DNA from 3 places in the Geomonas agri genome. Region 1 is predicted to be linked to each of the others. Evidence: riboswitches for the same ligand, from Rfam matches in the RefSeq annotation. Region 1 holds a riboswitch; each other region holds the start of a gene.
The links. Region 1 has a riboswitch for molybdenum cofactor ahead of K7R21_RS04990 (molybdopterin molybdotransferase MoeA). Riboswitches for the same ligand answer to the same signal wherever they lie in the genome.
Positions count from the first base shown of each region.

Region 2: it holds a riboswitch for molybdenum cofactor, as region 1 does, so the genes downstream of both, K7R21_RS01680 (aldehyde ferredoxin oxidoreductase family protein) here and K7R21_RS04990 (molybdopterin molybdotransferase MoeA) in region 1, are expected to answer to the same signal.
Region 3: it holds a riboswitch for molybdenum cofactor, as region 1 does, so the genes downstream of both, K7R21_RS19155 (hypothetical protein) here and K7R21_RS04990 (molybdopterin molybdotransferase MoeA) in region 1, are expected to answer to the same signal.

Region 1 is NZ_JAINZO010000001.1:1,146,422-1,150,665, reverse strand. It holds gene K7R21_RS05005 (cache domain-containing protein) at 1-245, shown strand, start outside; gene K7R21_RS05000 (MOSC domain-containing protein) at 391-819, opposite strand; gene moaA (GTP 3',8-cyclase MoaA) at 836-1,816, opposite strand; molybdenum cofactor riboswitch at 2,139-2,259, shown strand; gene K7R21_RS04990 (molybdopterin molybdotransferase MoeA) at 2,335-3,546, shown strand; gene moaC (cyclic pyranopterin monophosphate synthase MoaC) at 3,548-4,024, shown strand; gene K7R21_RS04980 (MogA/MoaB family molybdenum cofactor biosynthesis protein) at 4,040-4,244, shown strand, end outside.
Region 2 is NZ_JAINZO010000001.1:362,631-366,874, reverse strand. It holds gene K7R21_RS01685 (iron-containing alcohol dehydrogenase) at 440-1,603, shown strand; molybdenum cofactor riboswitch at 1,726-1,847, shown strand; gene K7R21_RS01680 (aldehyde ferredoxin oxidoreductase family protein) at 1,887-3,617, shown strand; gene K7R21_RS01675 (MoaD/ThiS family protein) at 3,691-3,915, shown strand; gene K7R21_RS01670 (HesA/MoeB/ThiF family protein) at 3,917-4,244, shown strand, end outside.
Region 3 is NZ_JAINZO010000002.1:1,769,245-1,773,488, reverse strand. It holds gene K7R21_RS19165 (ABC transporter ATP-binding protein) at 1-1,331, opposite strand, end outside; gene K7R21_RS19160 (hypothetical protein) at 1,344-1,565, opposite strand; gene K7R21_RS19155 (hypothetical protein) at 1,567-2,310, opposite strand; molybdenum cofactor riboswitch at 2,412-2,529, opposite strand; gene K7R21_RS21015 (hypothetical protein) at 2,607-2,798, opposite strand; gene K7R21_RS21010 (DUF1003 domain-containing protein) at 2,823-3,140, opposite strand; gene K7R21_RS19140 (PadR family transcriptional regulator) at 3,360-3,710, opposite strand; gene K7R21_RS19135 (permease) at 3,765-4,244, opposite strand, start outside.

The DNA of each region.
Region 1 (4,244 bases):
TCAGGAGCGCGCCAGTGGGGAGTGGGGACAACTACGAAGTGAAGATTTCCGACACCGGGGTGGGGATCCAGTTGGAGAACCTGAGGCAGGTGTTCAACCCCTTCTACACGACTAAGGCCAACGGCACCGGGTTGGGATTGTCGGTCAGTTACGGCATCATCAGGGAACACGGCGGTTGCATCGACGTGGAGAGCGTACCAGGCCGCGGCAGCAGTTTCACCGTGCTGCTCCCCTGCGAGCACTAACCACCCTCTCCCTCCCACAAAAAACAGTTTTTAATCAGCTGCAAAATGCCATCGGGTCCACGGGGTCCACTGCGGCCATGTCGTCCACCAAAAGCGTGCACGCCAGGCCACCGCGGTTGCCAAACCGTCCACCGCAGCCGCAACCCTACACCACGACCTTATCCCCCGGCCTCACCACCCCGCCCTTGAGCACTCTGGCGAAGATCCCTTCTTTGGGCATGACGCAGTCGCCGGCCTGGTAGTAGATGGCGCAGCGGGTATGGCATTCTTTGCCGATCTGGGTCACCTCGAGTAGGGTCTCACCCAGTTCGATCTTGGCGCCGATGGGGAGGCTCACCAGGTCCACCCCTTCGGTGGTGATATTCTCGGCGAAGTCCCCTTCCTTCACGTCCAAGCCAAGTGCCTGCATCTTGGCAATGCTCTCCTGGGCCAGAAGGCTCACCTGGCGGTGCCAGTCACCGGCATGGCCGTCGCCGACGATGCCGTGCTCCTCGCGCAGGGTGACCTCGGGTACCGGGGTCTTCCTCTCCCCTTTGTTCTTGCTGATGTTAACGGCGACTATCTTTCCGATCATGCCTTCTCCTTCTTATCTACCCGCCTACGCGGGACATGGCGAATGGTTTGCTTTCTACACCTTCGTCGGTAACCTCGTGTCGCCCCGGTTTGGCCGCCACGATGCGCCGGATTTCCTTGCGTAACAGTTCGTCATCACCCGTCGCCAGCACCGGCTTCAGGTCCACGCCAGTCCCGGAGAACAGGCATCCCTTGGCGACGCCTGAGGCGGTCACCCGCAGACGGTTGCAGCCGTCGCAGAAGTGGCCGGTCATGGCGGTAATGATGCCCAGCGACCCCGGTGCCCCCTGGATTCGGAAGTTCTTGGACGGGCCGGAGCGCTCACTGTTGGTGCTCTCCTCGATGGTGTACTCCCGGGCGATGCGCTCTCTGATCTCCGCGCCGGGCACGGTGAGATCGCGCCAGTCGGCGTCGCCGCAGGTGGGCATGTACTCGATGAAGCGCACCGCGTAGGGGCGCTTCAGGGTCAGCGCCGCGAAGTCGAGGATCTCGTCGTCGTTCACCCCGCGCATGACCACCACGTTAATCTTGTGCGGCGGAAAACCGACCCGCTCCGCCTGGTCAAGCCCGTCCAAGACCCGTTGCAGCTCACCGCCGCGGGTGATGGCGGCGAAGGTTTCCGGTTTCAACGAATCCAGGCTCACATTGAGCCGCTGCACCCCGGCATCCCTCAGCCCCTGGGCCATCTCCTTCAGCAGCAGACCGTTGGTAGTCAGCACCAATTCCTTCAGCCCCGGCAACGCGGCCAGGCGCGCAAGGAAGTCAATGATCCCCTTGCGCACCAAGGGCTCGCCGCCGGTGACGCGGATCTTCTCAATCCCGGCGGCAACCGCCTCGGCGGAAATCCGAAGCAGATCCTCGTAGGAGAGCATCTCGCAGTGGCTCAACTTCTCCACGCCCTCTTCAGGCATGCAGTAGCTGCAGCGCAGGTTGCATCGGTCGGTGACCGAGAGGCGCAGGTAGTTGATGCGCCTGCCGTAGGTGTCTATCAAAGACATAATTCTTCCTGATTACTGGTAGTTGCACGCCGGGCTTCAAGCGGCGGGTGATCCCCCGGGCGTTCGGTGCGGACACGGCTTTAGGGTACACGATAAAAACCATACCTTGTTTGTCAAACGGAAAGCAACCACTTTAATGAGGGAGCCAGACGAGCGTGCGCCGTGAGTGGAAGAAAGTATACGACATGTAAAGGCTACGTTTTGAGCGAAGGAATTTGCATTGTTACGGCTAGTTACGCTACACCTTGGAAAGCTGCCGTGCTTACCCTTAACCTAAAATAATTGTTGTTTTCCCGGCAAATATGCTATGGCTTGGGAAAATATGCAGAAACGTCTCCGAGCCGCGGCCGTCTAAAGGGAAACACTCCAAGGCACCGCAGCCGATGGGTGCTGCCGGAAACGGCACCGCCTCCCTCTTGGAAAGGAGAAGCACCGCCGCATCAGCGCACGGGCCCTCTTCCTTCACGGAGTCGGGCCCTTTTTCGTTATTGCCATTACCAAGGAAGAAAGAGGAAAAGATGACGAACTACGAGCAAGCCAGACGCATGGTCATCGACAAAGTGGCGCCCGCCGGTGTGGAAAGGGTGCTGCTGCTGGAAGCGGCCGGACGGGTGCTGGCCGAGGATTACGTGGCACCTAAAGACATGCCGCGCTGGGACAACTCCGCCATGGATGGCTTCGCCGTCAGGAGCGCCGACTGCGCGCTGGGCACCGTACTCAGGGTCACCGACTACATCCCCGCCGGGGTCAGTTCGGACGACGTAGTAACGCCAGGATGCGCCGCACGGATAATGACCGGCGCCCCAATCCCGCCCGGCGCCGATGCGGTCGTCCCCATAGAAGAGACCGAGAACACCCCGGAAACCGTGAAGCTGCTGCAGCAGGTGAAAAAGCACGACCACATCCGTTTCCAGGGCGAGGACGTGCGCAACGGTGAAGTGATCATGACCCGAGGGACGCTGATTGGCGCTCCCCAGGTGAGCCTGCTGGCTTCCTTCTCCGCGGTCCTGGTTCCGGTTTACCGTAAGGTGCGGGTCGCCATCCTCTCCACCGGCGACGAACTTGTCGAAATCGGCACCGAGCCAAAAGAAAGCCAGATCGTCAACAGCAACACCCTCGCTCTCGCCACCGCCATCAAGCTCTGCGGCGCCGATCCGGTCATCCTCGGCATAGCCCGCGACGACAGGGACAGCCACCGGGCGCTCCTCACCGAGGGACTTAAAGCCGACGTCCTGATCACCTCGGCCGGAGTATCAGCCGGTGATCGCGACCTGGTGCGCGAAATCCTGGCGGAGCTCGGCGTAGTGGAACAGTTCTGGAAGCCCGGCATCAAGCCCGGTGGACCCACCGCCTTCGGGATGAGGGGCAACGTGCCGGTCTTCTCCCTCCCCGGCAACCCGGTCTCCACCATGATCACCTTCGAGGAGTTCGCCCGCCCCGCGATCCTGCGCATGATGGGACACGTGAAGGTGTTCCGGCGCACCGTGCGGGGGGTGCTAAAAGAAGGGGCACGCAAGAAGGCGGGCAAGGTGAACTTCCTGCGCGTCCACGTCGCCATCGAGGGCGGGCGCTTTGTCGCCAGCACCTCCGGTGATCAGAACACCGGGATATTGAAAACCATGCTGCGCTGCAACGCCCTAGCCATCCTGCCCGCCGAGGCGACCGAGTTCGCCGCCGGCGCGGAAGTAGATTTACACCTGCTCGATCCCACCTTGGAAATGGAGGTTTAACATGTCGTTCAACCACTTCGACGCCAGCGGTAACGCCATCATGGTGGACGTGAGCCAGAAGACCCCGACCATGCGCACCGCGGTAGCGGGCGCCGTCCTTACCCTCAAACCCGAGACCGTGCAGGCCATCATCTCCGGCAAGATGGCCAAGGGCGATGTCCTCGGCGTGGCCCGCCTGGCCGGTATCGCCGGAGCCAAGAAGACCCCGGACCTGATTCCCCTCTCCCACCCGCTCGCCATCCACCACGTCGCCATCGAGTTCGAGGTCGACGAGGCGAAGGGAACCATCGGCGTCATGGCCACCGTGCGCGCCTTCGAGCGAACCGGCGTAGAGATGGAAGCAATGACCTCCGCCACCGTTGCCGCCCTCACCGTGTACGACATGTGCAAGGGAACCGACAAGGGCATCGTCATCTCGGACGTCAAGCTGCACTACAAGGAAGGCGGCAAGAGCGGCGTCTTCAAGCGCGAGGACTAAAGGAGAAACACCACCATGCGAGCAGCCATTCTCACCCTCAGCGACCGCTGTTCCACCGGGGAGCGTGCCGACGGCAGCGGCCCGGCGCTTCGGGCCTGGCTCGAGGAACGCGGCGTCACCGTTGCCTGCACCGACGTTATCCCCGACGAGGGCGCCCTCATCTCGGCAAAGCTCACCGAGTGGGCCGACAGCGGCCTCTACGACCTCATCCTCACCACCG
Region 2 (4,244 bases), 780 kb from region 1:
ACCAATTGTCCCGATTCGGAGCAAAAAGGGAGATCAGCCACTAATGAGGGAGCAACTAAGCTGGTGAATACATGGGAAACGAACCGATTTTTGTCTTCTTGAATTCAACATACAGGCGGGGAGTGTGACGACGGTTGGCACAGCAAAACGTGCGTTCCACAAAAGAGCAAACGTTCCATTGTGGAACGTTGCAACTGTTCGATTTGAGGACGCAACTTCGGAGGGGATAGTGGAGGCAGCAAACACAGCGCTGGTTAAGTATACGGTATCCTGTGAATATTATTCAGTATCCCGAAAAATTGTGTTTACAGCAAATTCTGGTACGCCCCTTGCGATAGCGTAGAAAACCGTTTTAGGAAAGTGTATGCAGCACGGCACCACCTTCTTAAAAACAAAAAGAACCGGGTCCAGCCCGGAAAAACAACAGGGGGAATTGAAAATGGCATTAGGAGAGCAGACTTACGGTTTCTACATCCCGACGGTATCACTGATGGGCATCGGCTCCGCTAAAGAGACCGGCGACCAGGTTAAGGCACTGGGCGCTTCCAAGGCGCTGATCGTCACTGACAAGGGCCTCTCGGCCATGGGCGTTGCTGACAAGATCAAGGAGCAGGTAGAAGCTACCGGCGTAAAAGCCATCATCTTCGACGGCGCTGAGCCCAACCCGACCGACACCAACGTGCACGACGGCGTGAAGGTGTACCAGGACAACGGCTGCGACGCCATCATCTCCCTGGGCGGCGGTTCCTCCCATGACTGTGCCAAAGGTGTAGGCCTGGTCATCGGCAACGGCGGCCACATCCGCGACTTCGAAGGCATCAACAAGTCCACCAAACCGATGCCGCCGTTCGTCGCCATCAACACCACCGCAGGCACCGCTTCCGAGATGACCCGCTTCTGCATCATCACCAACACCGACACCCACGTGAAGATGGCTATCGTCGACTGGCGCTGCACTCCGAACATCGCCATCAACGATCCGCTGCTCATGGTCGGCAAGCCGGCAGCCCTGACCGCTGCAACCGGCATGGACGCCCTGACCCACGCTGTCGAGGCTTACGTCTCCACCATCGCTACCCCGATCACCGACGCATGCGCCATCAAGGCCATCGAACTGATCGCCACCTACCTCTCCAAGGCTGTCGCTAACGGCGAAGACCTCGAGGCACGTGACAAGATGGCTTACGCCGAGTACCTGGCCGGCATGGCGTTCAACAACGCGTCCCTGGGCTACGTCCACTCCATGGCTCACCAGCTGGGCGGCTTCTACAACCTGCCGCACGGCGTCTGCAACGCCATCCTGCTGCCGGCCGTCAGCCAGTACAACCTGATCGCCTGCCCGGAGCGTTTCGCTCACATCGCCAAGGCTCTCGGCGAGAACGTCGACGGTCTGTCCGTGACCGAAGCTGGCCAGAAAGCCATCGACAGGATCCGCAGCCTCTCCGCTTCCATCGGCATCCCGACCGGCCTCAAGGCCCTCAATGTCAAGGAAGAGGACCTGGCCATCATGGCAGAAAACGCGAAGAAGGACGCTTGCCAGTTCACCAACCCGCGCAAAGCGACCCTCGAGCAGGTCATCCAGATCTTCAAGGACGCAATGTAATACCGTAGTAGCATGATCCCCTCCCCCCCGGGGGAGGGGCAAGTTGAAACCGCCTGCGGGCCCGACCGGCGCGCAGGCCCGAGCACATGCAAGAGATGCGTAAGCGGTGTCGGGTCAGTCACGCATCAAAAAATCTCCGAGCCGTCGCAGCCTAAAAGGGAACTTCCCTCATGGCTCCAGGCCAACGGGTTTCGCTGGAAACGGCGGAGCCTCCCTCTTGGAAAGGAGTCCCGGCGGTCAGCACTGCCGGTAGAACTAAACAAAAACAGGGAGCTTGAAAAGCATGGATAAGATTTTTCGCGTCAACATGACCGACCTCACCACCAAGATCGAAGAAGTTCCGGCAGCATGGGCAGGCCTGGGTGGCCGTGGCCTCACCTCCACCATCGTGGCCGCCGAAGTACCGCCGACCTGCCACGCACTTTCCGCCGACAACAAGCTGGTTTTCGCACCGGGCCTGCTGACCGGCACCGCTGCAGCGAACTCGGGCCGTCTCTCCGCAGGCGCCAAGAGCCCGCTCACCGGCGGCATCAAGGAGTCCAACGCAGGTGGCACCGCGGCACAGATGCTGGCTAAGCTCGGCATCAAGGCCATCATCATCGAAGGCGCACCGAAAACCGGCGCATGGTACAACCTGGCGGTGGGCGTGAACGGCGTCACCATCAACGAGGAGAAGGAACTGCTTGGCCTGGGTAACTTCGCCGTCATCGACGCGGTCGAGGCCCGCCTGGGCAAAAAGACCGGCGTCCTCACCATCGGCCCGGCCGGCGAACTGAAGATGACCGCCGCCAACATTTCCGTGAAGGACCCGGACAGCAAGATCCGCAGCCACGGCCGTGGCGGCCTGGGCGCAGTCATGGGCTCCAAGCAGATCAAGTTCATCTCCATCGACGGCGAAGGCGCGAAACCCGTGACCATCGCGGATCCGGAGAAATTCAAAACCGCAGCAAGGGCGTTCTCCAAGGCGCTTCTCGACCACCCGGTCTCCGGCGAAGGTCTCCCGACCTACGGCACCAACGTCCTCGTCAACATCCTCAACGAAGCTGGCGGCCTGCCGACCAAGAACTTCACCACCGGTCAGTTTGAAGGGCACGACAAGATCTCCGGCGAGACCATGCACGACACCATCGTGGCGCGCGGCGGCAAACCCAAACATGGTTGCCATGCCGGCTGCATCATCCAGTGCTCGCAGGTCTATCACGACAAGGACGGCAAGTACGTCACCTCCGGCTTCGAGTACGAGACCATCTGGGGCCTGGGCGCCGACTGCTGCATCGACAACCTGGACGACATCGCCCGCGCCGACAACCTGATGGACGACATCGGGATCGACTCCATCGAAACCGCCGTCATGTTCGGCGTGGCCATGGAAGCCGGCATCCTCAAGTGGGGCGACTCCAAGGAAATGCTCCGCCTGCTGACCGACGAAATCGCCAAGGGCACCGCTTTGGGCCGCGTCCTGGGTGGCGGCGCAGGCTCCGTCGGCCGCACCTACGGTGTGACTCGCGTACCCGTGGTCAAGAACCAGGGCATCCCGGCGTACGACCCGCGCTCCGTCAAGGGCATCGGCATCACCTACGCCACCTCCACCATGGGCGCCGACCACACCTCCGGCTACACCATCGCCACCAACATCCTGAACGTCGGCGGCTACGTCGATCCGCTCAAGAAGGACGGTCAGGTCGAGCTCTCCCGTGCCCTGCAGATCGCTACCGCCGCGGTTGACTCCACCGGTATGTGCATCTTCGTTGCCTTCCCGGCGCTGGACATTCCGGAGTGCCTCCCGGCCCTGATCGACATGATCAACGCCCGCTTCGGCATCGCCCTCACCGGCGACGACGTCACCAACCTGGGCAAGTACATCCTGAAGACCGAGCGCGAGTTCAACCAGAAAGCCGGTCTCACCAACGTCCACGACCGTCTGCCGGACTTCTTCAAGACCGAGCCGGTCGCACCGCACAATGCGGTGTGGGACTTCACCGACGAGGAAATCGACGAGTTCTGGAACTTCTAGGAACTTTTCCTACGCCCGGCGTGACGGAAGTCACGCCGGGTTTTTCCGTTTGAGCCTAACACGCAGGTGCCGCATGAAGATAACTCTCAAGCTTTTCGCCACATTCAGAAACGGCAGGTTCAAAGTCGCCGAGCAGGAGCTCGCCGAGGGGACCGACGTGCGCCAGGTGGTGCTCTCCCTCGGGCTCACCGAGGAGGAGATCGGTATCGTCATGCTGAATGGCCGGCACGGTGAGCTGGACAGCAAACTGAACCAGGGCGATACCCTTTCGCTCTTTCCCCTGGTTGGAGGAGGCTGATATGCGCAAGGTGATCACTTTTCTGAAAGAGCAGGCGCAGGACGGCCTGCTTCCCTGGAGCGCCCAGGATGCGACGGCCAAGCGCTTCAACCTGAGCCACGCAGCGGTCGAACTGCTTGCCCTGCAAAATGGCCTCTATCCGGCGCGCTACCAGCGCAACCGCAACATGATCCAGGTCGACGAGCAGCTGTGCCTGTTCCAAAGCCGCGTCGCTGTGATCGGCTGCGGCGGCTTGGGCGGCTACGTCCTGGAAGAGCTGGCCCGCCTCGGGGTCGGGCAGATCATCGCCGTCGATCCGGACATCTTCGAAGAACACAACCTGAACCGAC
Region 3 (4,244 bases), on a different contig from region 1:
CGGTCCGGCAGCTCGTCGTGCGAGGCGATCAGCACCGTGGTGCCGTAGCGGATCGGCATGCGGGCCAGGATGGCCAAAAGGCTCAGCCGCTGGGGAAAGTCGAGACCGGCAAACGGCTCGTCCAGGAGCAAAAGGGTCGGGCGCGGCGCCACCACCGCCGCCAGCGCCACGCGGTGCTGCTCTCCAAACGAGAGGGTGAGCGGCGCGCGGTCGGCCAGGTGGGCGATGCCGCAGAAGGAAAGCGCCTCGGTGACGATGCGGTCCACTTCTTCCACCGGGTAGGCCAGGCGCTCCAGCGTGAAGGCGACCTCCTCGCGCACCGTCTCGGCGAACAGCTGGCGCGCAGGGTTCTGGAACAGCACCCCCACCTGCCCGCGCAGATCGCCCGGCCCGGGGCTCTCCTTGCCGGCCACCCACACCCTGCCGGCATCCGGATAGATGAGCCAGGCCAGGCAGCGCAGCAGGCTCGACTTGCCGGCCCCGTTGCGGCCGAACAGGTGCACCCGCTCGCCGCGGCTTACCCGCAGCTGCACCTTTTTCAGCACATCCCCCGTTTCCGGGTAGGAAAGGTCCAGCCCCTGCACGTCGAGCACCGGACGGGTGCCGTAGAGCGAGGACGAGTAGGGGAGCAGGAACGCCTTGGGGCGATAGCGCACCGGGTCAGGGGGGACCCGGTCGCTCCCTACCAGACGTCCCCGCTCCAGCTTCAGGTAGCGGTCCACCAGCGCCTCGAAGGGACGCGGATCGTGTTCGGCCATCACGATGGTGTGCCCCCTGCGCTTGAGCTCCGTGAACACCGCCACCAGTTCCTCTTTCCCCTGGACATCGAGCTGCGAGGTCGGCTCATCGAGCAGCAGGAGCCCCGGCCGCATCGAGAGCACCGAAGCCACCGCGAGGCGCTGCTTCTGTCCCGCCGAGAAGCGCTCCACGCTGCGCTGCTCCTCGCCGGTCAGCCCGACCGCCGCGAGCCCTTCGCGCACCCGCAGCGCGATTTCGTCCGCCGGCACGCACCAGTTTTCCGGCCCGAAGGCGACCTCCTCGGCCACCGTGGAACACAGGATCTGCGACTCCGCGGTCTGGAACACGATCCCCGCCGCCGGGGCGCCGTCCGCGGCGTCCGAGGAGGCGACGCGTATGGTGCCCACCCGGGTCCCACCGCGCAGCAGCCCCATGATGCCGAGCAGCAAGGTGCTCTTGCCGCAGCCGGAATCGCCGGTGAGGCAGACAAACTCACCGCGCCGGACCTGTGCGCTCACCCCGGCCAGGCTCGACCCCGCGGCGCCGTGGTAGGTGAAACCGAAATCTTCTATGTCCAGAATGGTGTCGTGCAAAAAGACAATCCCCTAAGCAGCCGCGTTTAGCGGCGGCAGGCGCAGGCAGGTGAAGGAGTCAACGCTCCAGCGCCGGTAGCGGCAGTTGTAGCAGGAGAGCTCCTCCTCGACGACCTGCTCCTCCTCGACGTCCGCCACGAAGCAGGCGCAGCCCCCGGCCACTTGCGCCGCCAGCCCCCAGGCCTCCTTGCCGTGGGCGAACTCCCGGTTCCCTCTCTGATCGCTACGCCACATGCTAGTACGCCTTCAGCTGCTTTCTATGCAGCGTCTGCCAGCGCGCCTGGGAACCCGGCGACTGGGCAGCAGCAACGAGGAGCACCGACTCCCCCTCGATGAGCACCGTTTTCGGCTTTTCTCCCAACGCCACCAGGTCCTCGTCTTTGAGCGCCTCGCCGGTCACGCTCTTTACCACGTCTACCACCGGGTGCTGCAGCAGCTCGTCCACGCGCAGCATGCGGTAGGGCTGGCCGAACTCGAGGAAGCCCTTGAGGCGCCCGTCGTTACCCGACATCCTGAGCCCCGCGCCGGCCAGGGCACCGATCACCCCCTGCCCCGTGCCGCCGTGCTGGGAGAGGTGCACGCCGAGCCGCTTGGCGAGGTCGTAGGCCTCGTCCATGCCGATCACCTCGCGCTTGGCGCGGCGGCCGAAACCGATCAGCTCGTTGCGTGCCGCCATCCTGGCCGGCACCGCCACGCACAACCCCGGATCAGAGCCCGGCGCGCTCTCTTGTTCCAGGAACTCCGAGACGTACTCGATCACCGGTTCCAGCCATCCCTCGCCCACGTCGGCGTAGAAGCACATGGCGCTGTTGTGCGACGTGTAGGGGATGTCCGGGTGCACGTAGAGCTGGTGCCGGGTGATGTAGCTGCAGCTCCCCCATCCCCGCTGCTGCAGTTCGTCCGCGATCAGGGACGCGATCTCCCCGGTCCCCCTGCTCTCCAGGTTGTCGGTATCATCGATTGAAATGGCTATCCGCATCTGTCTTACTCCTAACCCGTTGTATTACAAATTACATAACGCTGGACAAAAAAAAGCCCCGATCCTGGGTGGAAAGGGGCCTTTAACAGTTCGGAGTCTCCGCTCTGCCACAAGGCTCTCCTTTCCAAAAGGGAGGCACCGCCGTTTCCAGCAGCACCCGTTGGCCCGCAGCCGTGAGGAAGTCCTTGTAGGCGGCGTAGCTCGGAGAGGCTCAGATTAATTTGGGCAGAAGCTTTAACACAGGTAAAACGTATACTCCAGAAAAATATGATGTGAAACGGCAAACTTTCCGCAGGTTACTCGTCCTTGTTCTCCTGCTCGACCTGGTCCATGGTGTCCAGCACCTTCTCGGGCTGCACATCCCTGGTCAGTTCCTCGAGCTCCGGATTCTTCGATTCCTCGACGCCGAGCTTCGCTCCGATGGCGGTCAAAAGGGCAATGACCCTGGTCACCTCGTGCTCCGCCAGGAGGTCGATGTGCAGGTTCAACTCGGCGCGCCGGTCGGCGGAGGCCTACATGCGGTTCTGGCTGATGAGAACGAAGGTGGAGAGAAAGATCGCCTCCACGGAGGCGACCATGGCGAGGATCACCAGGGTGGGGTCGAAACGGGGCAGGATGTCGAGCCAGCCGGCGTTGATGAGGATCCACGCGCCGAAGAGGACCAGATGGATATAGACGAAGGGCATGCTGCCGGTGAAGGAGGTGATGGCGTCGGCGAGCCGTTCCTGCGCTCCCTTGCTGCGCTCCTCGGCGTGGCGCCGCTCCAGGAGAGCCGCGATGTTGCGGCTCACTACGGAGGCCATGGTCTGGTCCGGTTCCGGCTGCGGCATCGCTCCCCCCGCGTGCGGGGCCCACCGGGGTGGGCTCGACCCGGAAACAGTACCAGTACCTCGTTGCAAGTCAACGCGCCGCTGGGCCTCGCTCCCACAGCTGCGCGGCATCCATCACATCCCCGACAGCTGCGTCACCACGCAGGGAGCAGGGTGCAACCGTTCCCGGCATAGCGGCTTTGCACGGCCTCGCCCCTGGAGCTGCAGCCAGGCCGTTACCTACTGCCGTGGTTTTTTAATTGCCGCATAGGTATCGAGAAAGTAGCGCAGGGTCGCCATGCGCATCTCGATGTCTTCCCGCCACCCCTCCAGCTTCTCCCACCCCGTTTGCGTCAGCCGGTACACCCTGCGCGCCGGGCCGCTGCCGCTGGTGTCCCAGCTGGAAACCACCTGCGCCTCGTCCTCAAGCTGTTGCAGGGTGCGGTAGACCGCGGCGCTGTCCGGCTTGAAGAGGGGCATGCGCTGGGATAGCGCGTTCAAGATAGCGCCGCCGTGGATGGGCTCCTCGGCCAGGGCGAGCAGGATGAAGGCGGGGAGGTGTCGGTACTGTTGCTTTCGTTTGGGAGGCATCGGGCTTCCTTTCTGGTCTGGGGCTGGCTTCCGCCGAAACGGGGAGCGCCAGGTTCAGGCGTCCACCGCCCCGGGTTGTGCAAGTTCCTGCTCCGTCTGTGCAAGTTCCTGCTCCGGCATCAGCCGCTCCATCAGGTAGCCGCAGGCGAGGATGCAGGGCACGGTGAGCGCGAGACGCAGCAGGGCGAAACGCAGACTGATGAAGCTGCTCTCCATCAGGATCATGGGGATCTTGATGGCGCCCCAGGTCCCCAGGAAGATGACGATATTGGCCAGCCGCGCCCCCTTTTTGCGCAGTGACACCGCCACCGGGAAGGCGGCGTAGAGCGGACCGGCGGCCGCGGTCCCCAGCAGCATGGCGACCCCGGCGCCGACAGCACCCGAATCCGGCCCCAGGTGCGCTTCCACCAGTCGGCGCGGCACCCAGACGTCCAAAAGCCCCATGAGCACCATGACCGGCGGCACGATCGAGAGGACCTCCAGGAGAAAGCCGGTGGAGTTGAGCGCGGCAAGCCGCGCCGTCTCCGGCCGCCA